3 regions of the Vibrio sp. R10-SF1-ISO8 genome follow, and region 3 is predicted to be linked to each of the others. Evidence: riboswitches for the same ligand, from Rfam matches in the RefSeq annotation. Region 3 holds a riboswitch; each other region holds the start of a gene.

Region 1 (10,045 bases), on a different contig from region 3:
TTGGTCGTTAATGACAATAGTGATCACATCGAGTTCTTCAGCAAGTGCTTGTGTTGTTTGTTGTTCTGATAACGCCATTGCTTCCAACTCTCTTAATTCCAATCGTTACTTCAAGTAGACCAATTGGATATTTTGTTCTCGTTAACTTGCACTCTGATCTTGAGCGCAAACTTGGCAGTGTTGGTCTTTGCTAATCCCCATGGTTTGCCACTGCATTTTTAAGCCATCAAAAAGATGCAGCTTGGCGGTCTCGACATAAAACTGGCCAGTAGCGAGTTTTTGTATCGCCGCTAATGCTTGGTAATTTCCAAGTGTGCCCACCACTGGGCCAACCACACCACTCTCACTACATTTCTTCGTTTGTTGCAGTTCATCGAATGGATACAAACAGCGATAACAAGCCTTACCTTCTTCTCCGTCAGCACCACTATTCGCTTGATAGTCAAAGACAGCAAACTGCCCTTGCCAGCCAATCGCGGCTGCAGATATAAGTGGCGTTGCTTGTTCAAAACAAACTTGGTTTATTAGCTGTCGAGTTGGCATATTGTCAGTGCAGTCCAACACGACATCCGCCAGCATAACTTCAAGCTGCAACTGTGCCTTGTCGAGCCGCTTGTGAAGCGCTCGAACTTGGATCATGGAGTTAAGTTCAGAAAGCTGTTTAACCGTCGCTTCCGTTTTAGCAAGCTGGAGATCACGTTCACGATAGATGACCTGACGCTGTAAGTTACTACTATCGACCTCATCATCATCAACGACTACTAACTTACCGACCCCCGCCGACGCCAAATAGAGACTCGCAGCACTTCCAAGCCCGCCACAGCCAATAATCAATACGTGGGATTTGATCAGTCTCTCCTGACCACTTTCAGCAATTTCTGGCAGAGCGACTTGACGCTGATAGCGGAGGAACTGCTGATCAGTGAGCATGTTGTTCTCTCTCTTCATTAGTTGCTATCGAGATTGAATCAGTAAAGGTTGACTGCCTTTCCTTCATCAACTGGTTGAAAAAATCAATCACAGGCTTAGGTGACTGCGCCAATGTAATCGCTCTAACAACCGCCAAGCTCGAAACGCCGGTTTGCCAAACTTGGTCTGCGTTCGATTGGTCAATACCACCGATTGCAACCGTCGGATAACCAAGAATCAAAGTACAAGCGCCCTCATGCGTGCAACCATAAGGAATGCTATCAATCAATTTTTGATATAGAGCTAAGCGCACTAAACCTTGTGGCTTCGATGGCATCTGCTTAGTGGTGGTTGGGAAGATATGTCCCAGCGCAATGTAGCTAGGGTGGATTTGCACAATACGAAGCAGCTCATAATAGCCATGGGTAGAAAGGCCTAAACGAATGCCCGCTTTGGTTAGCTGAGCCAAGTTTGACTCTTCTATATCTTCTTGCCCAAGATGAACACCATAGGCACCATGCTTAATAGCTAACTGCCAGTAGTCATTGATAAACACTTGCGCTTGGTACCGGCGACCGAGTTCAATTGCTCGAATGATCTGTTGTTCTAAATCGGCTTGTTGTGGGTTCTTAATTCGCAGTTGAATGGTGTTGATACCTAACGGCAGTAAGCGCTCAATCCAAGCAACATCATCGACCACTGGGTAAAGTCCTAAGCTCTGCTTAGCTAAGTTAGCAAAGCTGACACTCTCCCCTTGCGCAGACCACCCAACTTGTATGCCAAGTCGTCTATCTTCTAGTACGGGGGTTGGGAACTGATTGAATTGCTCAGCCCACTGAGTCAATGATTTATCATTCGACACTGTTTCACGTGAAACATTCGCTTGTTGAGTTGTCATTCCTCGCGCGAGAGTTAACGCATCTTCGATAGGAAAATTGAGTACGGTCAATACGACTATCCAAGCAAAGTGATACTCAGGCTCAAATTCAGAATTGAGTTTAGACTTAACGGAAAGCGCTCTTACTTCATCGTTTATGGGATGACGCCAAACATCGAGCTGAAGCACATCATCCTTTTTATCACAAGCCAAACCATCAGCAATGCCAATATAAATGGCATTAGATGGTTGCTCTGCACAGGCTTCTACCGACAACCCTGAACGATAATAAAGTGCAAATGTGTATTCTGAGTCATAGTCGTACCCATCAATGAGATCGGTAGCGACATGTGTAATTTGTTGGTCGCGAACAAGCTGAACAGACTGATTTAGGCTTACACCCAACTCAACCTCTTCGATGCAAAAACCCTGTTCTTTCGCCAACAACAAACATTGCTGAACTAAGCCTGTTAGCTCAATCAATGATGACGGAATTAGGATTTTGCTCATTAGTCACTTACCTCTGCATGAGCTGCTGGGTGGTATAGCTCAGAACCTGTCTCTCGGAACTCCTGCGATTTTTGACGCATACCTTCAAGTGGATCGTCGAGCATTTTAATCGAGATAGCTTGGTCCGCTGCTACTTGCTCAGTATCCTTCGCATATTCACGAACCTCTTGTGAAATCTTCATTGAACAGAACTTAGGTCCACACATTGAGCAGAAGTGTGCAACCTTTCCAGACTCTTGAGGTAGAGTTTCATCGTGGTAAGCACGTGCGGTTTCAGGGTCTAGCGATAGGTTAAATTGGTCTTCCCAACGGAATTCAAAACGCGCTTTAGAAAGTGCATTATCACGGACCTGAGCACCTGGGTGACCTTTGGCTAAGTCGGCCGCATGTGCTGCGAGCTTATAGGTGATCATACCTACCTTAACGTCTTCTTTGTTCGGTAAGCCAAGGTGCTCTTTTGGAGTAACGTAACAAAGCATCGCACAGCCATACCAACCAATCATCGCGGCACCAATACCTGAAGTGATATGATCATAGCCCGGCGCAACATCGGTCGTCAGTGGGCCAAGGGTATAAAACGGCGCTTCATGGCAGTGCTCTAGCTGCTCTTCCATGTTCTCTTTGATCATATGCATCGGAATATGGCCTGGGCCTTCAATAATGACCTGAACGTCATATTCCCAAGCAATCTTGGTTAGCTCACCTAGAGTACGAAGCTCAGCAAACTGCGCTTCATCGTTCGCATCGGCTACTGAGCCAGGACGCAAGCCATCACCAAGAGAAAGCGCCACGTCATACTTGGCACAAATTTCACAAATCTCGCGGAAGTGAGTATATAGGAAGCTTTCCTGATGATGTGCTAAACACCATTTCGCGATAATAGAACCACCACGAGAAACAATGCCAGTGACACGTTTTGCCGTCATAGGCACATAGCGAAGCAATAACCCTGCGTGAATAGTGAAGTAATCGACGCCCTGCTCTGCTTGCTCAATCAGAGTATCGCGCATCACTTCCCAGTTGAGGTTTTCCGCAATGCCGTTCACTTTTTCAAGCGCTTGGTACATTGGCACAGTACCGATCGGCACCGGGCTGTTGCGTAGAATCCACTCACGAGTTTCGTGAATATTACGCCCAGTAGACAGATCCATAACAGTATCGCCACCCCAGCGAGTCGCCCATACTAGCTTCTCAACCTCTTCCTCAATTGAAGATGTCACTGATGAATTACCGATATTAGCGTTTACTTTAACTAAGAAGTTACGCCCAATAATCATTGGTTCAGATTCTGGGTGGTTAATATTGGAAGGGATAATCGCTCGACCTTCTGCGACTTCTTTACGAACAAATTCTGCAGTAATGTCTTTGGGTAAGTTGGCCCCGAAGCTTTGACCAGGATGCTGTTGATTCAGCACCTCATCGCGATAATGAGCGCGACCCATATTTTCACGTAGGGCGATGTATTCCATCTCAGGGGTAACGATACCCTTGCGCGCATAGTGCAGCTGAGTGACACACTGACCATCTTTAGCACGTCTAATTCGTGGCAAATTGCCATAACGTAGCTCATCAAGCGTCTCGTCTTCTAAACGCTCCTTCGTGTATACCGAGCTAACATCGTCGAGTAATTCAGTATCAGCACGTTCTTCAATCCACCCTTCTCTTAGCTTTGGTAGGCCGCTGTAAAGGTCAATAGTGTGTTCTGGGTCAGTGTATACACCGGAAGTATCGTAAACACGTACAGGCTCATTAAGTTCGAAAATAGGCGCTTCTTTTGTACCTCCGATAAGACTATCCGCGAGTGAGATTTCTCGCATAGGCACACGAATATCTGGGCGTGAACCCTCTACATAGACTTTGCTTGAATTTGGGTACGGCTGTACCGAAAGTGTATCAATGAACTGTTTTGCTTCCAGTCTCGCTTGTTTGCGACTCGACATAGCATTTTTCCTTGCTTTGTTATTCTTAGATAAAAAGTAATGGGATAAAAATGCTTGGCGGAAAGATGCGACAAGAGGAATCGAATTATGACCTTACTAGTGTGCACTAATGGTATATAACAACATTCGACTATTTGATAGGTAACCAGACAGAACTCTGGTGTAGATATCTTCTCTTGTTCCCTTCGCAGATTTTAATCTGATCAGGTTCAACGGATCCCGAATTAACGGTCTCAGCCTTATGGCACTCCGACAAGTAATTGCAGTATATAAAAACGGCCTGGCTAAACCAAGCCGTGATGAACAATAATTAGCTAAATTTTAACCAACATTAGCTCTTGATGAGTATTTGAAAACCAATCCATGCAGCAGAAATGCTTAAAAAGACATTCAGCAACACATTCAAACCCATCTTAAAAAAAGCGCCTTGTTGCATTAGAAGCACATTATCCATAGAGAACGTAGAGAAGGTGGTGAGTGCCCCAAGAAAGCCTAGTCCGATAATTTGGCGCCATGGTTCGGTAGCAAGCATCTCATTTTCAAAAGCAGCAATAAGCAAGCCCATAATGAAAGAACCGACCACGTTAACGGCTAGCGTACCGTATGGAAAACCACGCCCAAGAAGCACAACACAAAGCTCTGAAACAAGATAACGAGAGCATGCTCCAAATGCACCACCGAGTGCGATAAAACCCAATATTGAAAACTGACCCATAATTCCTCCGATTGACTGGGTGTATTGTAGCCAAAATACACGCTCACGGAAGATCATAAATTAAGATTTAGCCATTGCTAACTGCAAACATTTTAAAAGTTACAGGAGTCACTTAACTTCTATATATCCCATTAGTCCGGTTTTCATATGCTCGATCACATGACAGTGATACATCCAGCGCCCTGGATTATCCGCCACGAATGCTGCGATAGCCGTGCCGTTTTTGCCTAGTAACACAGTGTCGGTGTGGAAAGGCTGCTCGACCTTTTTACCATTGAGCTCTAATACTGTGAATGTATGGCCATGGATATGAATTGGATGATGATACTGAGTGACATTCTTGAGATAAAAAATATAAGTTTTACCCAGTTGCAATGAAGCGAGTGGCGCGGGGATATTATCTTTCGACATCCCTTCCCAAGCCCGCTTGTTGGTTAGCCAAAACTTAGGAACCGACTTACCATCTTTTCCAACCGGTGAAATTGCCCCTTCCCATTCAAATACAAAATCAATTTTCTCCGCATTGGCCAAATCAAGATCAGGCACAGGATTAAGAGGAAGTTGAGGGATCGGCCTGTGATCAGAAAGATCAGACCTGATCGCTTCAAACTCACACAGAGGAAACGGAAATCTACCCTTCATATATCGGACATAAACAGACTCTCCTTGCTTCGGAGTTCTTAAGGCAAGGTCAACCCTCATACCTGGGCCAATTTTATGTTGAGAGAGCTTATAGGGAGTTTTAATCGGGTTACCATCGATGGCTATCACCCATGCTTCGGCCCCTTCAATAGCAATCGGATAGGTAATCGTATTATCAACGTTGGCGATACGCAGCCGAGTAGTGGCATTTTCCTTTAATTGATACTTAGGCTCATGTATACCATTGACGCTACTCCACTCTCCGGGGGTTCCCATTCTCGCACTAAGACGAGGGATCATTAACTCTTTCCACTGCCCCTGCTTATCAAGGTGCCAATGCTTAAGCATCAACTCGTGTTCTTCATCAAACTCTACTGGAATCGCTTCTTCGACGATGATCAGCCCTACCAACCCCATACCGAGTTGTTTGACGCTATTCATATGCGGGTGATACCAGAAGGTACCCGCATCAGGTGGGGTAAAACGATACTCGAAAGTTTCACCCGGCATGATTGGCGCTTGGCTTAAGAATGGTACACCATCCATTTCAATTGGAATTCTTAACCCATGCCAGTGAATCGTGGTTGGCTCTGAAAGCTTATTGGTAAATCTGATCGTGACTTCTTGTCCTTGACGGCAACGAATCGTTGGGGCTGGAATCCGACCATTAAATCCAAGTACATTCGTTGTATAACCAGGTACTAGTTCAGCCGTTGCTGGCTCTGCGGTGAGCTCATAAACAAACTCACCTTTACCACTCTTAGCTCGGGTTAAAGTACATGCAGGCAAAACGCTTAATGCTGAAACAGCTAATCCTGTTTGAATGAAATGGCGACGAGAAATATCCATAAACTACGACTATTGAGTAAACAAGTTACCAAATGTAACAGATTAGTAAGAATAGTTCTCAACAAGGAAGCGAGTTTGAGAGCTAGAGGTGAAGTACTCGCCTTTAGAAAAACAAAAAGGCCCTAGCATTTCTGCTAGAGGCTTGAATATGGCAGGGATAGAGAGATTCGAACTTCAAACACGCGCATTTTTGGTAGTGGCGGAATCCGCTGCTCTTTTCTTGCGCCAAAGAAAAAGGCTCTAGTCTTTCAACTAGAGCCTCTAGAATATGGCAGGGGTGGAGAGATTCGAACTCCCAACACGCGGATTTGGAATCCGCTGCTCTGCCAATTGGAGCTACACCCCTGTAGAATCTTTCAAATTGTAGATTCGAAAAAACCTCGCCATAGCGAGGTTTCGAAATAAGTGGCGGAGCGGACGGGACTCGAACCCGCGACCCCCGGCGTGACAGGCCGGTATTCTAACCAACTGAACTACCGCTCCGCACTGGTTAGACTCTAAGTCTAAATTTAAAGCCTGGCGATGTCCTACTCTCACATGGGGAAGCCCCACACTACCATCGGCGCTAATTCGTTTCACTTCTGAGTTCGGCATGGAATCAGGTGGGTCCAAATCGCTATGGTCGCCAAGCAAATTCTTTAATTCGGAAAGCTGTTTTTAAGTTCTGTAGTCACACATTCAAAGTTCTTGCTTTGAGTCCATCAAAACCCTTTGGGTGTTGTATGGTTAAGCCTCACGGGCAATTAGTACAGGTTAGCTCAACGCCTCACAACGCTTACACACCCTGCCTATCAACGTTCTAGTCTCGAACAACCCTTTAGGACTCTCAAGGAGTCAGGGAAGACTCATCTCAGGGCTCGCTTCCCGCTTAGATGCTTTCAGCGGTTATCGATTCCGAACTTAGCTACCGGGCAATGCGTCTGGCGACACAACCCGAACACCAGAGGTTCGTCCACTCCGGTCCTCTCGTACTAGGAGCAGCCCCCTTCAATCTTCCAACGCCCACGGCAGATAGGGACCGAACTGTCTCACGACGTTCTAAACCCAGCTCGCGTACCACTTTAAATGGCGAACAGCCATACCCTTGGGACCGACTTCAGCCCCAGGATGTGATGAGCCGACATCGAGGTGCCAAACACCGCCGTCGATATGAACTCTTGGGCGGTATCAGCCTGTTATCCCCGGAGTACCTTTTATCCGTTGAGCGATGGCCCTTCCATACAGAACCACCGGATCACTATGACCTGCTTTCGCACCTGCTCGAATTGTCATTCTCGCAGTCAAGCGGGCTTATGCCATTGCACTAACCTCACGATGTCCAACCGTGATTAGCCCACCTTCGTGCTCCTCCGTTACTCTTTGGGAGGAGACCGCCCCAGTCAAACTACCCACCAGGCACTGTCCTCAACCCGGATAACGGGTCTAAGTTAGAACATCAACACTACAAGGGTGGTATTTCAAGGACGGCTCCGCCGATACTGGCGTACCGGTTTCAAAGCCTCCCACCTATCCTACACATGTAGGGTCAATGTTCAGTGCCAAGCTGTAGTAAAGGTTCACGGGGTCTTTCCGTCTAGCCGCGGGTACACTGCATCTTCACAGCGATTTCAATTTCACTGAGTCTCGGGTGGAGACAGCGTGGCCATCATTACGCCATTCGTGCAGGTCGGAACTTACCCGACAAGGAATTTCGCTACCTTAGGACCGTTATAGTTACGGCCGCCGTTTACCGGGGCTTCGATCAAGAGCTTCGACTTACGTCTAACCCCATCAATTAACCTTCCGGCACCGGGCAGGCGTCACACCGTATACGTCATCTTACGATTTTGCACAGTGCTGTGTTTTTAATAAACAGTTGCAGCCACCTGGTATCTGCGACTCTCAATAGCTCCATCCGCAAGGGACTTCACCGTCAAGAGCGTACCTTCTCCCGAAGTTACGGTACCATTTTGCCTAGTTCCTTCACCCGAGTTCTCTCAAGCGCCTTGGTATTCTCTACCCGACCACCTGTGTCGGTTTGGGGTACGATTCCTTACAATCTGAAGCTTAGAGGCTTTTCCTGGAAGCATGGCATCAATGACTTCACTACCGTAGTAGCTCGACATCGTGTCTCAGCCTTAGAGAGAGCCGGATTTACCTAACTCTCAAGCCTACGCACTTGAACCTGGACAACCGTCGCCAGGCCCACCTAGCCTTCTCCGTCCCCCCATCGCAATTGTAAGAAGTACGGGAATATTAACCCGTTTCCCATCGACTACGCCTTTCGGCCTCGCCTTAGGGGTCGACTTACCCTGCCCCGATTAACGTTGGACAGGAACCCTTGGTCTTCCGGCGAGGAGGTTTTTCACCCCCTTTATCGTTACTCATGTCAGCATTCGCACTTCTGATACCTCCAGCAGACTTTACAATCCACCTTCAACGGCTTACAGAACGCTCCCCTACCCAATACAATAAATTGCATTGCCGCAGCTTCGGTTTATAGCTTAGCCCCGTTACATCTTCCGCGCAGGCCGACTCGACTAGTGAGCTATTACGCTTTCTTTAAATGATGGCTGCTTCTAAGCCAACATCCTAGCTGTCTAAGCCTTCCCACATCGTTTCCCACTTAGCTATAATTTGGGACCTTAGCTGGCGGTCTGGGTTGTTTCCCTCTCCACGACGGACGTTAGCACCCGCCGTGTGTCTCCCGGATAGTACTTACTGGTATTCGGAGTTTGCAAAGGGTTGGTAAGTCGGGATGACCCCCTAGCCTTAACAGTGCTCTACCCCCAGTAGTATTCGTCCGAGGCTCTACCTAAATAGATTTCGGGGAGAACCAGCTATCTCCAGGTTTGATTGGCCTTTCACCCCTAGCCACAAGTCATCCGCTAATTTTTCAACATTAGTCGGTTCGGTCCTCCAGTTGATGTTACTCAACCTTCAACCTGCCCATGGCTAGATCACCTGGTTTCGGGTCTATATCCAGCAACTCGACGCCCAGTTAAGACTCGATTTCTCTACGGCTCCCCTAGATGGTTAACCTTGCTACTGAATATAAGTCGCTGACCCATTATACAAAAGGTACGCAGTCACACCACGAGGGTGCTCCTACTGCTTGTACGTACACGGTTTCAGGTTCTATTTCACTCCCCTCACAGGGGTTCTTTTCGCCTTTCCCTCACGGTACTGGTTCACTATCGGTCAGTCAGTAGTATTTAGCCTTGGAGGATGGTCCCCCCATATTCAGACAGGATATCACGTGTCCCGCCCTACTCGATTTCACTGATGATGAGATGTCGGTTACGGGGCTATCACCCTGTATCGCTGAGCTTTCCAGCTCATTCACCTGTCTCATTAAAAGCTTAAGGGCTAGTCCAATTTCGCTCGCCGCTACTTTCGGAATCTCGGTTGATTTCTTTTCCTTCGGGTACTTAGATGTTTCAGTTCCCCGAGTTCGCCTCATTAACCTATGTATTCAGTTAATGATACGTGCTTATGCACGTGGGTTTCCCCATTCAGAAATCCCAGACTCAAATGGTTGTTACTACCTAATCTGGGCTTATCGCAAGTTACTACGTCTTTCATCGCCTCTGACTGCCAAGGCATCCACCGTGTACGCTTAGT
Region 2 (10,045 bases), on a different contig from region 3:
CACTGTACAAGTATCGGATGGTGTAAAAACCACGCAGCAAGTGATTGCGATTACGGTGATTGGGAATATGGCTCAACAAGGTGGCATCGGCTTTGACTTGCTACAAGCGAGCAGCGCAGATGAATGGTTTTGGGGCGGCCCAAATGACGGTTCTGATACAGGGCAAACAGACAGCTTCGCTTGGAGTGATTCTACGGTAGGTACATCGGCGCAGCCAGGTACTGATTACGTGAAAGACTTTGATGCAGGCGAAGACATTATTGACCTATCAGGTTTCGTCAATGCTAACGATGTTTGGCAATCGGTCTCAGTAGCACAGCAAGTGAACATTGATGAGGTTGGAACTGATACGCAAATTAGCTTGTTCGATAGCAATCAAGATTTGGTTCAAACCATTACCTTGCAAGATGTACTGATCAGCGAGCTGGCCAGTGAAGATACTTCCGGTATGACTCAAGCAGAGTTGCTGAGCGCCTTAGTCAGTGACCAAGCGATCACTATCTCTCAAACCTATGGGCATGAAGGGGACGATACCTTAACCGGCAGCGCTAGTGACGACATCTTGTTGGGCGGACTGGGCGAAGATACCTTTGTCATGCTGAGTGAGAATGCAGGCACGGCATTGAACCCAACCCAAGACACCTTGGCGGATTTTTCAGTCAGTGATGACATCATCGATTTGTCAGACCTACTTCCGGATGCACCGAGCATGAATGATTTATTTGCGAGCATAGACGCTTCTGTTGTCGATGATATCAACGATCCTAATGATGACGCATACACCTTGTTAGAAGTTATCGATGAGAACGGCGGACAAACCAACATTAAGATCAATGATATGGGGTATAGCGAACTCGGATTAGGCGCAGGTGCGACCGATGATGCGATCGTGACTGCATTAGTCGAACAACTAAAAGTCCTCCAAGTCGAGACATAGAATAATGATCTTTACTATCAGTCAAAATAATTACAGGGGGAGCAATGAGCTCCTCTTTTTAGTTTTAGACGGTGAAATTCAATGTGAGAATGATATTTTCATTTTGGCTCTATAACTCTTGTTTTGCTTCCCATTTTGAGAATGCAGATAGCGAACTTTTTGCGGAAATATTATCTATTTGAAAATACGAAGTTATATACACCTTGTTGAGTATTTCTGTTTTGGCATGCACATTGCGTTGGTAGAAGATATGAACGCTCACATTGGTTGAGTCTAGATATCTTAAGGAGCACGTTATGGCTTACCTAAACCAAATGACCAATAACACCCATATGGCGAACTCTTTTGGTGCACCGTCGGGCGATGCGAGCCTACTATCAATGGTACAGCGTGACTTCTCCCCATTGCTGTTTGACTCCGGTATGTTCTCGATAAGTGGAGAAAACCGTCGTCGCATTCGTTTCAACCCTAAGAGTGTCACTGCAAAGGTTGGCACATTAGGCTCTTTAGTTATTGACGAGTCCGGTCACTGGGATTATTCGGTCTATAGCATTAAAACCCAGTACTTAGTGATGGGGGAAAGAAAGATTGAAACCTTCTTCTTACGTTCGACAGACGGTAATCGCTTTGCTGTGACGATTGTGCTTGTTGGCGATAGTGGTGGCGCTTCGATTGAAGAGTTAGAAACCACGATCAGTTTTGGCTAACGAGCGTACATTTTACTGCTGAAAATGTTGCACCACTTCGTTTTTAATAGTTTCAAAGCGTTTCGGTTGCTGGCGATGTTTTTTAGTCAAGAAATACAAGGTTTCTACCACTTCATTGCTTGGTTCGAAGATAGAAATTCGTTCACTATTGGCAAACGAATCGAGTGCGCTTTTGGGCAAGACGGTAAATCCTAATCCATTGGCAACAGGCAGCAAGATTTGGCTCAACTGATTGATGTAGCCTGTGACCGGAATATCATCGATATTCATTTTCTCCAGCTCAGACTCCCCGCATTGAGCAAAGTAAATCGAAAGGTAATGAATCGCGTCCGGGTGTTGGATTAGACCGATTTCTTTTAGCATCTCTTGGCTTAAATTTTTGGATGCACGTGATTTGGGCAGCATTAAACATAGCGGCTCATTGCCTAAAACTTCTGAACTAAACCGAGAATCAGATGGAACCTGCGTCACAATTCCAATGTCTGTTGCGCCAGACAAGACATCAGCAACAATTTTTTGATGAGGTGCGGCCTCTAGTCTTGATATGAGCTGCGAGTATTTACATTGTAAATTGAGTAGATGTGGGTAGAGCAATAGTGCCAGCGAACCCGAACAAGACAGCGAAACATCACCTGAAAAAGGGTCTTCCATGTTTAAAGAACTAAGCAGTTCAGACTCTTGTCGCTCAAGCTGAATTGCATGTTGGTAAACACTACGGCCAGCTTCTGTAACTTCAAAACTTTTGTTGTGCCTTTCAATTAATGGATAGCCGCAAGCTTGCTCGAGTTTTTTGATATGTTGACTAACACCAGGCTGAGTCATAAACAACTTTTCAGCAGTTTTGGTAAAGTGGCCTGTATCGAGCAGGGTAACGAAGGTTTTGAGCCAGACAGGGTTAATCATCGTACTTTCTCATAACATAAAATTATCGAGATTAGTTTATGCGATAACAGAGATTTCTGATAGAAAAAAGGCGAGCCGTACGCTCACCTTATGTTTCATGCGGCGTTTAAGTGGGAGGCGAGGTCACGACCATTACCTCGATATTTGTCGATTGTTGGTGCAAAGGCAGCTGAAATATGCAACAAGCGAGAGTCAGGGTGTTCGGTAAGGTAGCGAGCTTTGCCTTCTTCGCTTTCAAGCAGATCCCAGTCGCGATGAATCGAACGGGCCAAATGAAGAGTGGTGGCCATTTTAGGAGAAATCTCGGCATCTCGTGGCTCCGCAAAATTTGCAATGGCGTCGACCATGTCATCAGGGAAGCGCCAAGTTTTGGCTAGTTTTGCTCCAAGAGTAGGTGCTGTGATATCTAATATTTCTTCCTGAACCGCAATGGCACTTTCACCCGCTTCGGCTCTTTCTGCAATGGTTTTTGCTTGCTCAGGAACTAATGTATGAATCATCAATTCGCCAATGTTGTGTAATACGCCCGTTGTGAACACTTCATTGCTATCCATGCCTGTCTCAATGGCAATTTTGCTCGCAATAATCGACACTTCGAACGTTTCTTCCCAGTATTTATCCATATCTAATGTTTTAATTTTAGGGAAGGCACTAGAGAGAACTGAAGCGACAACTAATGTTCTGACGGGGCCTGTTCCAACTCGAAGTAAGGCTTCATTTATCGAAGATACGCTTTTGCTTCCTCCAAAATGAGCTGAATTGGCAAGACGGAGCAATCTAGCGCTAAGAACTTGATCCGTTGCTATTTTATTCGCTAGTTCTTTAAAGTCGACATCACTTGTGTTGACCATATCGAGAAGCTCTTGAAGTACCTTCTGGATTCTCGGTAACTCGTTCAGTCGAGATAGTAGTGCCTCCTGGCTCATAGCTCTCTCCTTAATTCCATGTGAGCTAAGTTACTATAGTTCAGAAACTTATCCTGTTACAAAGATAAGCAATCAATACCATATGTGCGGGCTAATGTTTTGTTTGTTTTTTGTAGCATCGCACCAAATAAGTGATGCACTAAATTTACTTTTATTGTTATCATCTGCGGAAATAGTCGGGGAGCCTACCCAATAGGGAAAGGGCTGAGATCGCGAAGCGAGACCCGTTGAACCTGATTCAGTTAGCACTGACGTAGGGAACTATGCACACTAATTCCATTTCTCGGGTTTAGTGTACTCGCATTCGATAGTAAGTCTCTTTATGAGCGTTCTTTTCGTGGTCGAGAGTTCCTATACGTCTTGTAGTAGGAGCATCTATGCCACATTCACAAGACACAACACCTATTGTATTAACCATTGCTGGCTCTGACAGCGGTGGCGGCGCAGGCATCCAAGCGGATATTAAAGCGATGTCAGCGACAGGCAGTTACGCGTGCTCTGTCATTACAGCCATTACTTCGCAAAACACCCGAGGCGTGACCGCCATTCACCCGATTCCATTAGCGCATATTGAAAGCCAGCTCGATGCCGCATTCACTGATTTGAATGTCGTCGCGGTTAAGGTTGGTATGCTGGCTGATGCCGAAATCATTAAGGTCGTGGCGGCTAAAATACGTCAATATCAGCCTAAGCATCTCGTGGTTGATCCTGTCATGGTTGCAACAAGCGGTGATCTGTTACTAGAGCAATCGGCAATCTCAACGCTCAAACAAGAACTGCTACCACTCGCGGATCTCATTACCCCGAACCTACCTGAAGGGGCGGCACTGATTGGTGGTGAGGTTCCTCAAGATGAAGAGCAAATGGGGGCGATGATCGAGTCATTACGCACGCTTGGGGCGAAAGCAGTGCTGCTTAAAGGTGGGCACTTAGAGAAAGACCAAAACAGTAATGATCTCCTTATTGAGCAAGAAAGCAGTGAGTTATTGAGCGCAAAACGTGTCGCGACCAAAAATACGCACGGTACAGGTTGCACCCTCTCTTCTGCCATTGCTTCATACCTTGCTCAAGGTAACCGTCTTCATAAAGCGGTGTATCTTGGTAAGCAATATATCTCTCAAGCCATTGCGCACGCCGATCAGTTAGATGTGGGTCAAGGTCATGGCCCAGTGAACCACTTTTTCTGTGGCCACACCAATGTGCGCTAAAGCGATCGGGATAGAGCTTAAGGCGTCACAGCTTCGCTATCTCGATAGCCCAACCCCGACCCTAACTGGCTTAGATATGCACATCCCAGCTGGGAAGTGGACAAGTCTGCTAGGTCGAAGCGGCTGCGGCAAAACCACGTTGTTGCGCTATTTAGCGGGTTTACTTGATAGCAAAGTGGAATGGAAGGGGACCCTTAAGCTAAGCCAAGGGCAAGACTTACATGAGCAAATCGCCTACATGGCCCAGCAAGACCTATTACTGCCTTGGTTAAATGTCATAGATAACGTTATGTTAAGCCGTAACTTTGGTGCGCAAAATGTTGATCATGACAAAGCACTTCAGTTGCTTGAACAGGTTGGGTTAGCTGCCCATGTTAATAGTATGCCTGCTCAGTTATCTGGGGGAATGCGTCAGCGTGTTGCCCTTGCGCGTACACTGATGCAAGACAAGCCTGTTGTGCTAATGGATGAGCCTTTTTCAGCGCTAGATGCCGTCACGCGCCATAAGTTGCAATCCTTGTCAGCCAAGTTACTCAAGGGCAAAACCGTTGTGCTGATTACCCACGATCCCCAAGAAGCAGTACGTTTATCGGATGCGCTCTATTTGCTTCAGGGTGTACCTGCCTATGCGCACTCGTTGGACGTTCCTGCCTCACTGCCTCCGCGCGAGATAGATGGTGAGTGTGCAGCTTTGCAGCGAAGTATTCTAGACAAGTTGGAGCAAGACTATGAGTAAGGTATCGAATCTAGAACTTACGTTGCCTAATAAGAGAATCAACGCTCAGGTGACACATCCAATGGTGCGTATGACGGTTAGCCTGTTGGTGATTTTGGGCATTTGGCACAGCGTTGTGGTTTTGTTTGATATACCAAGCTTCATTTTGCCTGCTCCGCTAGATGTCTTCGAGCGATTGATTTCACGTTTTGATGTACTCATGAAACACACTCTTGTTACTGGGCAAGAAATCATACTGGGTTTACTGCTTGGCCTCTCTATGGGGCTTATCTTTGCACTGCAAATGCTGCTGTTTAAACCATTAAAACGTTGGCTATTACCTATGCTTATTGCTAGCCAAGCAATCCCGGTGTTTGCCATTGCGCCTGTACTGATGCTTTGGCTTGGGTACGGCATCGCGTCCAAGGTGGTGATGGCGGCAATCATTATCTTCTTTCCTGTGACCACTTGTTGCTATGACGGTTTGCGCAATACACCAACGGGTTATCTCGATCTCGCCAAGACAATGGGAGCAAGTAAATGGCAGCTATTAAGACACATACAACTCCCTGCTGCGCTGCCAACTTTGGCCTCAGGTATTCGAGTTGCCGTTGTGATTGCACCGATAGGTGCTGTAGTCGGAGAGTGGGTCGGTTCAAGTGCGGGTCTTGGCTACCTAATGCTTCAAGCGAATGCACGCATGATCATCGATGAAATGTTCGCCGCATTATTCATCCTCGCTCTGCTTTCCGTTTCTCTCTATTTCATTACAGACAAACTACTTAAAAAATTTATTCCTTGGGAAAATCAATAAAGAAAGGATACTCCGTGAAAATAACCAAAAAAATCAGTGCAGTGGCACTACTCACCTCACTATTATCAGCGAATGCCATTGCAGAAGAGAAGAAGCTCACTCTAATGCTCGATTGGTTTGTTAACCCTAACCATGGGCCAATCGTCATTGCTAAAGAGCGTGGTTACTTTAAACAGCAAGGCATAGAAGTCGAGATCCAAGAACCTGCCGATCCAAGCACGCCGCCAAAACTTGTCGCGGCGGGCAAAGTCGATTTAGCGATTTCCTACCAACCCAGCTTGACCATTGATGTCGCTGCCGGTTTACCACTGATTCGCTCAGCGACACTGATTGCAACGCCACTTAACACCTTGATGGTGCTAGATAACGGCAAGAACGACAATCTGGCTGACCTAAAAGGCAAAAATATAGGTATTGCGATTGCGGGCAACGAAGAAGCCACCATCGGTACTATGCTGGGCCAAGAAGGTGTGAAGTTTTCAGATGTGAACATCATCAATGTTGGTTGGGCGCTCTCTACATCATTAGCATCGGGCAAGGTTGATGCGATTTGGGGCGGTTTGCGTAACTTTGAAACCAACCAACTTGAACTAGAGGGTTACAAAGCGAAAGCCTTCTACCCAGAGGAGCACGGCGTGCCTGCTTACGATGAGTTAGTATTTGTGGCTAATGCGAAAACCCATGATGCTGAAGCCATCAAGTCATTCAACAAAGCGTTGGAGCAAGCAACGACCTATATCGTTAACCACCCGCAAGCCTCTTGGAAACAGTTTGTCGCTTACGCACCAGATACCTTGAATAATGAACTTAACCAACGTGCTTGGAATGATACCTTAACTCGTTTTGCGCTGCGCCCATCTGCGGTCGACCTTAACCGTTATGATGACTACGCCGAGTTTATGTACTCGCAAAATCTGATTGAGACACTGCCAAAAGCAGCGGACTACGTACCGGAGTTTAACTAATGAAGTATCAAGACCTCATCGAAGCTTGTGAGTCTGATTGGCAAGAGTACACCGAGCATGCTTTTGTACAGCAACTTGCACTGGGCACTTTGCCTCAGCCTTGTTTTTTGCACTATCTCAAGCAGGATTTTTTGTTCTTAAAACAATATGCTCGCGCTTATGCCTTGGCGATATACAAAGCGCGTAACCTTGAAGATATGCGCCGCGCTTTGCCAAGTGTTCATGCTTTGCTTGATTCAGAAATTGGCCACCATGTGACTTACTGTGGTCAGTGGGGCCTGACAGAATCTGATTTAGAGAATGAGCCTGAAGACTTTGGAACGGTGGCATACACTCGCTATGTGCTTGATGCAGGAATGACGGGCGATTTGGTCGAGCTGTATGCTGCGCTTGCTCCTTGTTCGATTGGCTACGCGGTGATCGGTAAGGCTTTGAGTGAAAGCGATACGACTAAACTAGAAGGCAACCCATACCGCAGCTGGATAGAGTTGTATGGTGGTGAAGAGTTTCAGTCTGGCGTTGAACAAGGTTCAGAACATTTTAACCAATTGCTAGAAGAGATTGATATCAACAGCCAACGCGGTCAGAACCTGATTCAGGTATTTAAAACGGCAACGCGCATGGAAGTGGCATTTTGGCAGCAAGGGCTAGATGTCAAAATCTAATCCAATCCAAATGAAAATTAAGGGCTTGAGTGCATCTGGTATTCAAGCCCCCCTGTCTTTCTTGTTGATAGATTTGTTATCTCAAGCTGCATGAATTGAAATTTATTGGTCAACTTTCAGGCATCTTCATCCTTGACTGCTAAGATTTTTAGTATGTTTTTGCAAAATTCTTGATGACCAATGCAAGTACCCAATAAGCCAGATAATGAAGCTCAGCGTCTCAATGAACTTGAGCAGCTTGAAATTCTAGATACCGATTCAGAAGAGCGTTTTGACCGTGTGACTAGATTGGCTAAAAGATTGTTCGATGTGCCAATCGCTGTCGTGAGCCTTGTCGATAGCGATCGTCAATGGTTTAAGTCTTGCTACGGGATTGATGCGCGAGAAACACCGCGTGATGTCTCTTTTTGTGGTCATGCTATCCTGGGCACTGATCCTTTCATCATCTCTGATGCAACGAAAGATGAGCGGTTTGCAGATAACCCTCTTGTTGTTGGTGAGCCGGGCGTGCGATTTTACGCTGGTGTTCCTCTTGTCCACCATGATAACTCTATGCTTGGTACCTTGTGTGTGATTGATACTAAGCCTCGCCAGTTTAATCATGAGCAAGTGAACGACCTTGTCGATTTGGCTAAGATTGTAGAGCAAGAGTTAGCAACCAGAGTGACAGCAACCACAGATCCATTGACCCAAATATCTAATCGACGAGGTTTTTCTTCATTAGGAGAAAAGCTACTCGAATACTGCCGATTTGGTGGTTTCCCCGTCTCTTTGGCCTATTTCGACCTAGACAATTTCAAGCTGCTGAATGACCAATTCGGGCATCAAGTGGGGGACGAAGCACTGAAGCAGTTTACGCAATTGTTGCAGTCATCTTTTAGAGAGTCGGATGTTTACGCGCGCATGGGCGGAGATGAGTTTGTCGTCTTAATGTCGGGCACCACCGAAATGGTCGCGCACATCGCTATTGATCGCTTTACACAAGCAGTCGAAGCGTTTAATCAAGACCCGAGTCACTTATATCAGTTAGGATTCAGTGTTGGCATTGCTTCGTCTAAAGTGCTTAACGACACAACCTTGGAGTCTTTATTGAATATTGCCGATCAACGTATGTTGCGAGTAAAGGACACAAATAGAGGGTAACGTCGTCAATCAACACGAAATTTCATTAAATTGACATTGTATTGATAAATTTTCCACGCCTTCTCGACTAAAATTCAGCTTCGTTTCTAGCTGTTGTGAATCCCTATCGTGAAAAACTTCATTCAAAACAAACGTGAAGGCTTGATGTTGCTTGTCGCTTTCTTACTCGTTGTTGCACCAATGTCGTTGTTTGTTAGCCACATTGATTTATTGAGCGAAGTATCTGATGTAACCGGGCTAGGTTATACCTTGTTGACAGATTCGGCAGGCTCGAAAGGATTCTTAATTACTCTCTCCCTACTTATATTAGCCACTTGGAAGATAGTGGGTACCAACTCACAGTTTCTAAGTAAACTGGTTCAGCTTGGTATTATTTTAGTGATTGGTTTTGCGGCAAAAACGGGACTTAAGCATATTACTGAAAGTCCACGTCCTTATACTGAGCTACTTTCGCATCAACTCTTGATCCCTCAACCCGCTCATTTTTACAAGCTAGATACCGTACAAAAAGCAGAGGTGATCAATCAAATCTCACAGCAGGTGACGACTTGGCGTACTCGCCATTGGCAAGGGGAAAAAGATTACTCTTTCCCATCCGGTCACACGATTTTCGCTGCGATTTGTTTGGCATTTTTCGGTGGTCTATTTTGGCAAAACAAACAATATGGATTGGTAGCTGTCGTCAGTGTGTGGGCGATAGGCGTCGCCTATAGTCGATTGTGGCTTGGAATGCACCGACCGATTGATCTTGTTGGCTCTATTCTGTTTGTGGGGATGGTGTATTTGTTAGTACCGAGTCTAGACAAACTTGTTAATAGACTTTGGCCGATGTTAGAAGGTCACTTGCTGGTTAAAGGCAAGCAAGCAAAACGTTGATATGAGCCTCCAGTAATCGAACAGACTACTGGGGGCTGTTGTATTAGTCGGTAAGGAAGCCGTTGTTTATTGGCATGCTGCTATCTTTTTCGCTTCATGTTGGATGATGTTTTGCAGTTCCTCTTTTAGCTCATCAAACTGCTGTTGCTGCATTTCTTGATGATTGTCGATTTCAGAAGAAATCCA
Region 3 (10,045 bases):
GACACTGGCTCACATTCAGCCCGGTCTACAATGGCCTGAAGCTGAAGGCAATATCAGTGGGCAAGTGTCAACAACCGGAAGTCTAACAGAGCAAGGTGGATGGCAAGTCGATGTACCGAAGCTTGATATTGATGGTGTACTGCGTGAATACCCTCTGAATATCGTTGGTAGTGTGACTGCGTCGGACATAACAGGTAAAAATGCGCTCAGTGTTAAAACGCCGCAGCTAGTGCTTTCTCATGGCCCAAACACTATTAAAGCTAGTGGGGAGCTAGATAAACAGTGGCGCATGGATCTGGCGCTCAATTTGCCTGACTTAAACACAACAGTGCCAGATTTAAACGGGCGTGTTTTCGGTGATGTTGCTCTGCGTGGCGACATACAAACTCCTGATGTGGGTTTAGACCTAGTCGCTAAAGGTATTGATTGGCAGAAGCAGGCCCAGATTTCTCAGTTAAGTCTGAAGGGTAATGTCACCCCGCTTCCAACGCCAAGTGGTCAATTAGCGCTCAAGGTCAATCAAACTAAGTATCAAGACAAAGTGATCGAAAACGTGAGCTTGAACTTCGCGGGTTCCCAGCAAGAGCACCAACTTAACCTCGATGTAAACTCAAATATTGTGTCGACGAGCTTAGCCCTGACAGGCTCACTGACTGATAAGCCAGAACTTGTTTGGCAAGGTAAGCTTAAGCGTATGCTGCTTTCTTCAGCGCAAGGTGAATGGCGACTGAGTCAGCCAACGGCACTAGGCTTTGAAATGGCGACGGAGCAGGTTTCTGTCGCGGCCCACTGTTGGTTGCAAGCTGACTCATCACTCTGCTTGGAGAAGGATATCAAGGTTGGACAAAGTGGCGAAGCTGCGCTCGCATTAAGCCAGTTTAATTTCGAGCAGATAATATCTTTTCTTCCCAAGACAACGCAGTTGCAAGGGCAAGCTGACGCTAAAGTATGGGCAAAGTGGGGTGACAACCAACCTCCTCAGCTAAAGGCTAAAATTGAACTGGCTAAGGGTGAGGTGGTTCAAAAGCTTGAACAACCTCTAGAGTTGGGTTGGGAGAGTGTGACACTGAAGGCGCAACTTGCAGACAATAAGCTTAGCGCAGAGTGGTTACTCGACGTAACTGATAATGGTGATGTTTCTGGCAGCGCCACTATTCCGGATGTGCTAAGTGAAGACAAACAAATCGATGGTCGTTTGAAGCTCACTACGTTTAACTTAGACTTTTTAGCACCTGTAGTTGGGGATTTCAGTAAGCTTAAATCAAACATTACTACTGATCTCGCAATTAGTGGTCCGGCTATGCAGCCCAAATTGAATGGGCAGTTTGTTGTCGATGATATTTTGTTGCAGGGGGATATATCTCCTGTTGAAGTCGACTCAGGTCGTTTAACCATTAACTTCACAGGCTATGATGCGACACTGGCTGCGGCTATTCATACTCCTGACGGAAAACTCGAGCTAGCTGGGGCTGCCGATTGGCATAACTTGCAGGATTGGAACACCAACGTACGCGTCTTTGCTGAAGAGTTGCTGGTTAATGTACCGCCTATGGTCAAGATTAAAGTTCAACCGGATATGACAATCTCTGCGTCACCAAAGTCTGCTCGAATTGACGGGACTATCGCTTTGCCATGGGGACGTATTGTGGTTGAAGAGTTACCGCCAAGTGCGATAGGGGTGTCAAAAGATCAGGTCATCCTTAATGACCAGCTTGAGCCCGTTGATGAGCAAAGCTCGGTACCTTTTACGGTGCAATCCAATATCAATATTAAGATTGGCGATGACTTTAAGCTCTCTGCATTTGGCCTAGAGGGGGAGTTAGTTGGTAATCTCAATGTCGCACAGCGAGACAAAGGACCTTTCGTTACTGGCGAAGTCAATATCATTGATGGCTCATACCGTTCGTTCGGCCAAGACTTGCTAATTGAAGAAGGTAAGGTGCTGATGAATGGCCCTGTGGATCTGCCTTATCTACAAATTACCGCGATTCGCAACCCAGATAACACTAAAGATGATGTGACGGCTGGGGTTAAAGTAACTGGCCCAGTCAGTGAGCCTACTGTGACTATTTTCTCTAACCCAGCGATGGCACAAGCCAATGCGCTTTCCTATCTATTACGTGGTCAAGACATTGATGGTGAATCAGGTGGTAATGCCATGACGACAACATTAATTGGTTTAAGCCTAGCGAAAAGTGGCCAGGTTGTCGGTGAAATTGGCGAAGCCTTCGGGGTGCAAGATCTTCAGGTCGATACTGCAGGATCTGGGAAAGAGTCTCAAGTGACGGTGGGCGGATATATTCTACCAGGTCTCAAAGTGCAATATGGGGTCGGTATATTTGAGTCGGTGGGTGAGTTCACCGTGCGTTATCGTTTGATGCAAGATCTCTATGTTGAGGCATTATCTGGTGCAACGAACGCGGTCGACCTTCTGTATCAGTTTGAGTTTAATTAGTTGGTAACACCATTGAAAGGAGTCGATGAAATGCAACAGCTAGTATTTGTGTACGGCACACTGCGCCAAGGGCAAAATAACCATCACTTGTTAGCACAATCTGAATGGCTTGGAAATTATGCGACCCCACCAATATACAGCCTTTATGATCTTGGCGCCTATCCGGCCGTAACAGAAGGGCATAGTGTTCTCTATGGTGAGGTTTATCGCGTTGATGATAAGACGTTGCAACAGTTAGACCTGTTAGAAGATGTACCAGTTACTTATCGTAGAGAGCAGATAGAAACCCAATTTGGTTTAGCTTGGATCTATTTCTACCAGCAAGGTGATCAATTGGAAACGTTGATTTCCTCCGGTGACTGGTGCCAAAAGGTGTAATACTTTCCTATACCGAGTGGGTGATTTGACTAAGGAGAGAACGATGAAAGTACAATTTGTTCTAGTGGTATTATTGTTGGCAGGATGTGCCACACAGCCACCCCCACTAAGCAATGTGGAAAGTGATTGGTCAGAATATGGCAAACAACGTGCCGAGCAAGGCTTTTTGAAACAGTCAGAAGTTAAACTCGCCAAACTAGATCAAGGTGGCGTCTTCAGCCAAGAGTTATATCTCGCTTACTCCAATGGCTACGAACAAGGTAGGTTAGAGTACTGCTCACAGAGTGCATATATGTTAGGGGTAGTAGGGAAACCTTATGCTGGAATCTGTGATCGGATTGACCCATTTTTCAAGCAAGATTATATCTCTGGACGTCACTCAACTGCGGGGTCAGCGTTTTAAACCTAAAAGAGTCGCGATTAAGCGACTCTTTTGTTTTTAGCGTTTGAAGATTAGTTTTCTTCGCGATTTAGCTCTAAAAACTCTTCGACTTGCTTAACCATGTTTTTCGAACCTACAAAGAATGGCACGCGTTGGTGTAGCTCTGTTGGCTTAATGTCCATAATACGCTGAACACCGTCAGATGCTACTCCACCTGCTTGTTCGATGATATAAGCCATAGGGTTACACTCGTAAAGTAGGCGCAGTTTACCATTTGGATGGCTTTGCGTGCTCGGGTAGAGATAGATACCACCTTTCAATAGGTTGCGGTGAAAGTCTGCGACCAAAGAGCCAATGTAACGCGAAGTGTAAGGGCGGTTTTCACTCGGTGCATTTTCCTGACAGTACTTGATGTACTTCTTAACACCCATAGGGAAACGAATGTAGTTGCCTTCGTTGATCGAGTAGATGCTACCGTCTTCTGGAATCATCATGTTTTCATGTGACAAGCAGAAAGTGCCTAGTGAAGGGTCGTAAGTGAAGCCGTTAACACCATTACCTGTTGTGTATACCAACATGGTTGATGAGCCGTAAATGACATAGCCCGCTGCAACTTGCTTATGACCAGGTTGAAGAAAATCTTCTTCTGTTGGAGGGGTACCGATTGGTGATACACGGCGATAGATGGAGAAAATTGTACCAACAGAAACGTTAACATCGATATTCGATGACCCATCCAATGGATCCATTAACACAACGTATTTTGCGTTCTTGTTCAATTCTTTATTAAACGCTACCGCCTCGTCTTCTTCTTCACTGGCAACACCACACACTTGATCTCGGGCTTCAAGAGCGGCCTTAAATTTGTCGTTCGCGTAGACATCAAGCTTTTGCTGATCTTCGCCCTGAACGTTTGCAGTACCAACTGCACCAGTAATATCACCTAAACCAGCTGCGTTAATTTCACGGTTAACAATTTTTGCAGCAAGGCGAATTGAAGAGAGTAGGGATGATAGATCACCGCTAGCGTGGGGGAAGTCCGCTTGTTTTTCAACAATGAACTCGCCAAGGGTGCGCATTCCAGACATGGTTTTTCCTTTAAAAGTCGCTCATAGATAGGGGGAATGGGATGTCTCGTTCTCTAACGGAGCTTTTATGACTACCCGAGATAAGTGTAAAAGTTAGATCTTTTTATTGGTAATGAACTAACTGTCTTAGATCTCAAATTTTTTAGTAAACTTTCAACAGTTTTCACAGCGATGAGAGATGAGTTAGTGAGCAAAGCGTAATCAGTGAGTCAATTCTCTTTATTAAGGTGGCTAAAGTAGTTCGCTTTTTGCCATATTGTCGCCATAATGAGGACAATATTTTCCGCTTAGAACAAGGCTTTTCTATGCATATTCATATCCTGGGGATCTGTGGCACTTTTATGGGTGGTGCAGCTGTATTAGCACGTCAATTGGGGCATAAAGTCACAGGGTGTGATGCCAATGTTTATCCACCAATGAGTACTCTACTGGAATCTCAAGGTATTGAAATTATAGAAGGCTTTGACCCGTCGCAACTCGAACCAGCACCTGATTTAGTGGTGATTGGTAATGCGATGAGCCGCGGCAATCCATGTGTCGAGTATGTGCTGAATCATAACTTGCGTTACACCTCTGGTCCTCAGTGGCTGCAAGAGTTCTTACTTCATGACCGTTGGGTATTAGCGGTATCTGGTACTCATGGAAAAACCACAACGTCTAGTATGTTGGCGTGGATCTTAGAAGACTGTGGCTATAAGCCGGGTTTCTTGGTTGGTGGTGTTTTGGGTAACTTCGGAATTTCAGCTCGTCTTGGTGAAAGCATGTTTTTTGTTGTTGAAGCCGACGAATATGATAGTGCTTTTTTCGATAAGCGTTCTAAGTTTGTGCACTATCATCCACGCACCTTAGTTATGAACAACCTAGAGTTTGATCATGCCGACATCTTTGACGATCTTGAAGCGATAAAACGTCAGTTTCATCATCTTGTTCGCACGGTGCCGGGCAATGGGCGTATTTTTGCACCGAAACAAGATAGTGCACTACAAGATGTGCTTGAGCGCGGCTGTTGGAGCGAAACTGAGTTTAGTGGTGAGCAAGGTGACTGGCAGGCGGAGAAAATAAATATTGATGGCTCGCAGTTCAACGTATTGTTCCAAGGCGAGCAAGTAGGTCGCGTGAACTGGAGTCTAGTTGGTGATCACAATGTAGATAACGCTTTGATGGCGATAGCTGCTGCGCGCCATGTTGGCGTCACCCCAGACTTAGCCTGTGAATCTTTAGCCAAATTTATCAATACCAAACGCCGCTTGGAGCTCAAAGGTGAGGTCAATGGCATCACGGTTTACGACGATTTTGCCCATCATCCGACCGCGATTGAACTGACGCTCGGTGGACTACGTAACAAGGTCGGCGATAGCAAAATTATCGCGGTACTCGAACCACGCAGCGCTACGATGAAGCGAGGTGTTCACAAGGATACTTTGGCCGCTTCGTTACAAAAAGCCGATCAGGTGTTTTTATATCAACCCGACTCGATTGATTGGTCGGTGGAAGATATTGCAGCTCAATGTGAACAACCTGCGCAAACCTCAGATAATGTCGATGAGCTAGTGGAGCAAATTGTTGCTAGTGCTAGCTCAGGTGATCAGATTCTGGTAATGAGCAATGGCGGGTTCGAAGGTATTCACAACAAGCTTCTGGCAAAGCTAGAGCAATAGTGTAGTTTTTTAATATGACTAAACAACAAAAAGCCATCACCTTAGCCTTTACCGGTGCCTCTGGTGCTCCTTATGGTTTACGCCTATTAGAGCGCCTTCTGGCTGCTGATTATCAAGTTTATCTGCTTGTTTCATCTGCTGCGAGAGTGGTGCTTGCAACTGAACATGACCTTAAACTGCCAGCCAATCCTGATTCGGCTAAGCAAACTTTGGTTGAGCATCTCAATTGCGACCCAGACAAGCTGATTGTATGCGGTAAAGATGACTGGTTCTCTCCGGTTGCATCTGGCTCTGCTGCGCCGAAACAGATGGTCGTCTGTCCTTGCTCAGCTGGCAGCGTTGCGGCGATTGCGCACGGTATGTCTGACAACCTGATTGAACGTGCCGCAGACGTGGTGATGAAAGAGCGTGGTCAACTACTGTTGGTGGTTCGCGAGACGCCATTCTCTACCCTGCATCTTGAGAACATGCACAAGCTGTCACAAATGGGCGTGACCATCATGCCTGCTGCACCAGGTTTTTATCATCAACCGAAATCGATTGATGATCTGGTTGATTTTATGGTCGCGCGTATTCTCGACCACCTAGGAGTAGATCAAGGATTGGTTCCTCGCTGGGGCTATGACTCCCGTCAGAGCTGATATGTGAACGGCGCTAGCTATTGAGCCACATAACTATTACAATTCGACCGTTACTCATCGGGGAGCTATTGGCCTAACTTATGTTAGCGTCAGCTGAGATCGAGCCATCGCTTGGGACCCGTGTACCTGAACCAGATAATGCTGGCGTAGGAATTGAGTTTGGATTTGAACTCCGCTTCTCAAACCTGTGCCGCTCAAACAAGGAGAGAGCGAGCAGTGAAAAACACTCTAAGCACCATTTCAATAAGTTCCCTTGCGTTAGCAGTGCTAGCGACAGTTCCAGCGACAGCCGCAGAAAACAGTTTAACTGTCTATACCTACGACTCTTTTGCTGCCGATTGGGGCCCTGGTCCTGTTGTAGAAAAAGCGTTTGAAGCGCATTGTGGTTGTGATGTTAATTTTGTCGCATTGGATGATGGTGTCTCTATCCTTAATCGTCTGCGTTTAGAAGGCGATAACAGCAAAGCGGATATTATTTTAGGCTTAGACAACAACCTGATGGCGGAAGCGAAAAAAACAGGTTTGTTGGCTGAACATAGCGTAGACACCAGCAAGGTTGCATTGCCAAATGGCTGGGCGGACAAAACTTTCGTCCCTTATGATTTCGGTTACTTTGCTTTTGTTTACAACAAAGAGAAGCTAGCTAACCCACCCAAAAGCTTGAAAGAGCTGGTGGAATCACGAGATGATCTGAAAGTGATCTATCAAGACCCACGCACTTCAACGCCAGGGCAAGGTCTGATGCTGTGGATGAAGTCTGTTTACGGTGATGACGTGACTCAGGCTTGGCAAAATCTTGCCAAGAAAACCGTAACCGTCACTAAAGGTTGGTCTGAAGCGTATTCAATGTTCCTTGAAGGTGAGTCTGATCTGGTTCTCTCTTACACCACATCTCCTGCTTATCACTTGATTGCCGAAAGTGACAACAAGTATGCCGCCGCTGATTTTGCCGAAGGTCACTACACGCAAGTGGAAGTGGCTGCGAAAGTAAAAGCGTCTAAAAATCAAAAGCTAGCAGATGAGTTCATGAACTTTATTCTAAGTGATGAGTTCCAATCAGCAATGCCAACAGGCAACTGGATGTACCCAGTCACTGACGTTGCACTGCCTGAAGGTTTTGAAAGCCTGACTCTACCAAGCAAAGCTCTGACCTTTAGCGCCGACGAAGTGGCCGAAAATCGTAAATCTTGGATTCGCGAATGGCAAAGTGCGCTGACATTCTAAGAGGCTCTTTTGCGTAATACCCCAAAAATTGGCTTATGGGTCGCGATATTCATCGCGACCTTTGTCGTTTCTGCTCTCGGTGCTTTACTGGTTAACGCGCCATCGTTAGATATCAGTCAGGTATGGAGTGATCCATACTATCGACATGTCACCAAATTTAGTTTCTATCAGTCTTTTCTCTCTACTTTGCTCAGTGTTGGCCTTGCCATCCCAGTCGCGCACGCATTATCTCGCCGTCAGTTTGCTGGTAAATCCCTGTTACTCAAACTGTTTGCTACCACACTGGTGTTGCCTGTCTTAGTCGGGGTGTTTGGTCTGCTCGCCATTTATGGCAATAGCGGCTTGATTTCCGATCTGTTCAAAAGTTTAGACAGCAAGTTGCCGTTCTCAATATATGGGCTCAATGGCATTTTATTGGCGCACGTGTTTTTTAATCTTCCTTATGCGACCCGGTTATTGTTGCAGGCGCTCGACTCTATCCCAATAGAGCAGCATAAACTATGCGCCCATCTCGGCATGGGACACTGGGATAAGTTTCGTTGGATAGAATGGCCGCGGCTACGTCAGCAATTACCTCATGTCAGCGGCTTGGTGTTTATGCTCTGTTTCACCAGTTTTGCTACCGTAATGGCACTCGGTGGTGGGCCTAAGTCAACCACGATCGAGCTGGCAATCTATCAAGCTATTAAGTTTGATTTCGATCTCCAAGCTGGCGCGCTATTGGCTATTTGGCAAATGATGCTTTGCGGTGTTATGGCGTTGACTATTCAGCGATTAGCGAAACCGATCTCAGTCACCTCAGGCTCGCAGAGTCAGACTATTTACTTGTCTAAAGACTCGTTTGTTTCTAAGTGTTGGGATTGGGGGTGGATAGCCTTTTCAATGCTGCTGGTGCTACCTCCGTTACTGATGGTGCTGCTCAGTGGTCTTAACAGTCATGCGCTGGATGTTTTCACCGACGCACGTTTTTGGCAGGCACTATGGGCGTCTGTGAAAGTGGCAACCATGGCAAGTGTGATTGCGGTGATTGCTGGCATTGCCATCTTGTTAACCAGCCGAAGATTACGCCTTAACTATCGCGAGAAGAGTGCGGATCATATTGAGTTGATTGGCACCATTATTCTTGTCACACCCGGCCTTGTGATTTCCACCGGACTGTTTCTATTGCTGCGCTCATTTACTGATGTATTTAGCTTAGCTCTAGTGGTTGTCGTAGCCGTGAATGCCTTAATGGGTCTGCCATATGTGATTAAAACGCTGTCTCAGCCAATGCTGCATGTCGAGCAGCAATATCAATATGTTTGTGCCAGTTTAGGAATGAAAGGTTGGAATCGTTTTAAAGTGGTTGAGTGGAAAGCGCTGAAAAAACCGATGGCTCATGCCTTTGCGATCAGCTTTATGTTTGCGATTGGCGATTTAAGTGCGATTGCTTTGTTTGGTAGCCAAGAATTTCGCACCTTGCCACTATACCTATTCCAGCTGCTTGGTAGCTATCAAATGGAATCTGCTGCAGTAGTATCTGTGACTCTATTACTCTTGAGCGTCGGCTGTTTCACGCTCATTGAAACCTCATTAAAAGCCAACTCGAAGGTGAATCATGCTGACCTTAAGTAATGTCGATTACTACTATCACAATGAACTGTTTCACTTTGATGCCTCGATCTCTCCACAGTCGATTGTTGCTTTGATGGGGCCAAGCGGCGCGGGTAAATCGACCCTGTTGGCTTTAGTCGCGGGCTTTATTGAACCGACCGAGGGAACCATTGAGGTTGAAGGCCGCAATATTGTTGGTAAAGAGCCACATCAACGCCCATTCGCTATGCTGTTTCAAGAGCATAACCTATTTTCTCATTTAACCGTGCGTCAGAATATTGGACTTGGCTTGCACCCTGGCTTAAAGCTCACTTCCGATCAGCAGGCGCTAGTAGAGCAAGCCGCGCAGCAAGTCGGGGTTGAAGCTTATCTTGATCGATTACCAGAGCAACTTTCCGGTGGTCAGCGTCAACGTGTTGCGTTAGCACGCTGTTTTGTCCAACCGCATAAGATATGGCTGCTCGATGAACCTTTCTCTGCCCTTGATCCTATTTTGCGTGAAGAGATGCTTAACTTGGTAAGCAAGTTAGCTGAAGAGAGAAACATTACAGTGGTTATGGTGACGCACCATATCAGTGATGCCAAGGCAATTGCCTCTGATTTTATCTTTGTCGCCAATGGCCGAG

The links. A riboswitch is a leader RNA that binds a small molecule or an ion and turns the genes downstream of it on or off. The one in region 3 is predicted to bind thiamine pyrophosphate.
Region 1: linked by a shared signal. The riboswitch ahead of thiC (phosphomethylpyrimidine synthase ThiC) and the one ahead of thiB (thiamine ABC transporter substrate binding subunit) in region 3 are both predicted to bind thiamine pyrophosphate.
Region 2: linked by a shared signal. The riboswitch ahead of thiD (bifunctional hydroxymethylpyrimidine kinase/phosphomethylpyrimidine kinase) and the one ahead of thiB (thiamine ABC transporter substrate binding subunit) in region 3 are both predicted to bind thiamine pyrophosphate.

The regions. Positions count from the first base shown of each region.
Region 1 covers NZ_JCBDHL010000007.1:897-10,941, reverse strand. The annotation lists gene thiS (sulfur carrier protein ThiS) at 1-78, opposite strand, end outside; gene thiF (thiazole biosynthesis adenylyltransferase ThiF) at 142-930, opposite strand; gene AC6R00_RS03245 (thiamine phosphate synthase) at 920-2,296, opposite strand; gene thiC (phosphomethylpyrimidine synthase ThiC) at 2,296-4,236, opposite strand; TPP riboswitch at 4,400-4,498, opposite strand; gene crcB (fluoride efflux transporter CrcB) at 4,568-4,951, opposite strand; gene AC6R00_RS03230 (multicopper oxidase domain-containing protein) at 5,060-6,442, opposite strand; tRNA gene AC6R00_RS03225 (tRNA-Trp) at 6,712-6,788, opposite strand; tRNA gene AC6R00_RS03220 (tRNA-Asp) at 6,849-6,925, opposite strand; rRNA gene rrf (5S ribosomal RNA) at 6,957-7,072, opposite strand; rRNA gene AC6R00_RS03210 (23S ribosomal RNA) at 7,165-10,045, opposite strand, start outside.
Region 2 covers NZ_JCBDHL010000010.1:506,615-516,659, forward strand. The annotation lists gene AC6R00_RS07905 (VCBS domain-containing protein) at 1-937, shown strand, start outside; gene AC6R00_RS07910 (VCBS domain-containing protein) at 1,234-1,644, shown strand; gene AC6R00_RS07915 (LysR family transcriptional regulator) at 1,657-2,547, opposite strand; gene AC6R00_RS07920 (HDOD domain-containing protein) at 2,643-3,473, opposite strand; TPP riboswitch at 3,641-3,750, shown strand; gene thiD (bifunctional hydroxymethylpyrimidine kinase/phosphomethylpyrimidine kinase) at 3,851-4,681, shown strand; gene AC6R00_RS07930 (ABC transporter ATP-binding protein) at 4,671-5,417, shown strand; gene AC6R00_RS07935 (ABC transporter permease) at 5,410-6,210, shown strand; gene AC6R00_RS07940 (ABC transporter substrate-binding protein) at 6,225-7,175, shown strand; gene tenA (thiaminase II) at 7,175-7,840, shown strand; gene AC6R00_RS07950 (sensor domain-containing diguanylate cyclase) at 8,021-8,983, shown strand; gene AC6R00_RS07955 (phosphatase PAP2 family protein) at 9,092-9,859, shown strand; gene AC6R00_RS07960 (hypothetical protein) at 9,926-10,045, opposite strand, start outside.
Region 3 covers NZ_JCBDHL010000015.1:99,698-109,742, forward strand. The annotation lists gene tamB (autotransporter assembly complex protein TamB) at 1-2,455, shown strand, start outside; gene AC6R00_RS11440 (gamma-glutamylcyclotransferase family protein) at 2,486-2,833, shown strand; gene AC6R00_RS11445 (DUF2799 domain-containing protein) at 2,877-3,236, shown strand; gene fbp (class 1 fructose-bisphosphatase) at 3,287-4,303, opposite strand; gene mpl (UDP-N-acetylmuramate:L-alanyl-gamma-D-glutamyl-meso-diaminopimelate ligase) at 4,609-5,961, shown strand; gene AC6R00_RS11460 (flavin prenyltransferase UbiX) at 5,976-6,602, shown strand; TPP riboswitch at 6,651-6,772, shown strand; gene thiB (thiamine ABC transporter substrate binding subunit) at 6,840-7,826, shown strand; gene thiP (thiamine/thiamine pyrophosphate ABC transporter permease ThiP) at 7,836-9,440, shown strand; gene thiQ (thiamine ABC transporter ATP-binding protein) at 9,424-10,045, shown strand, end outside.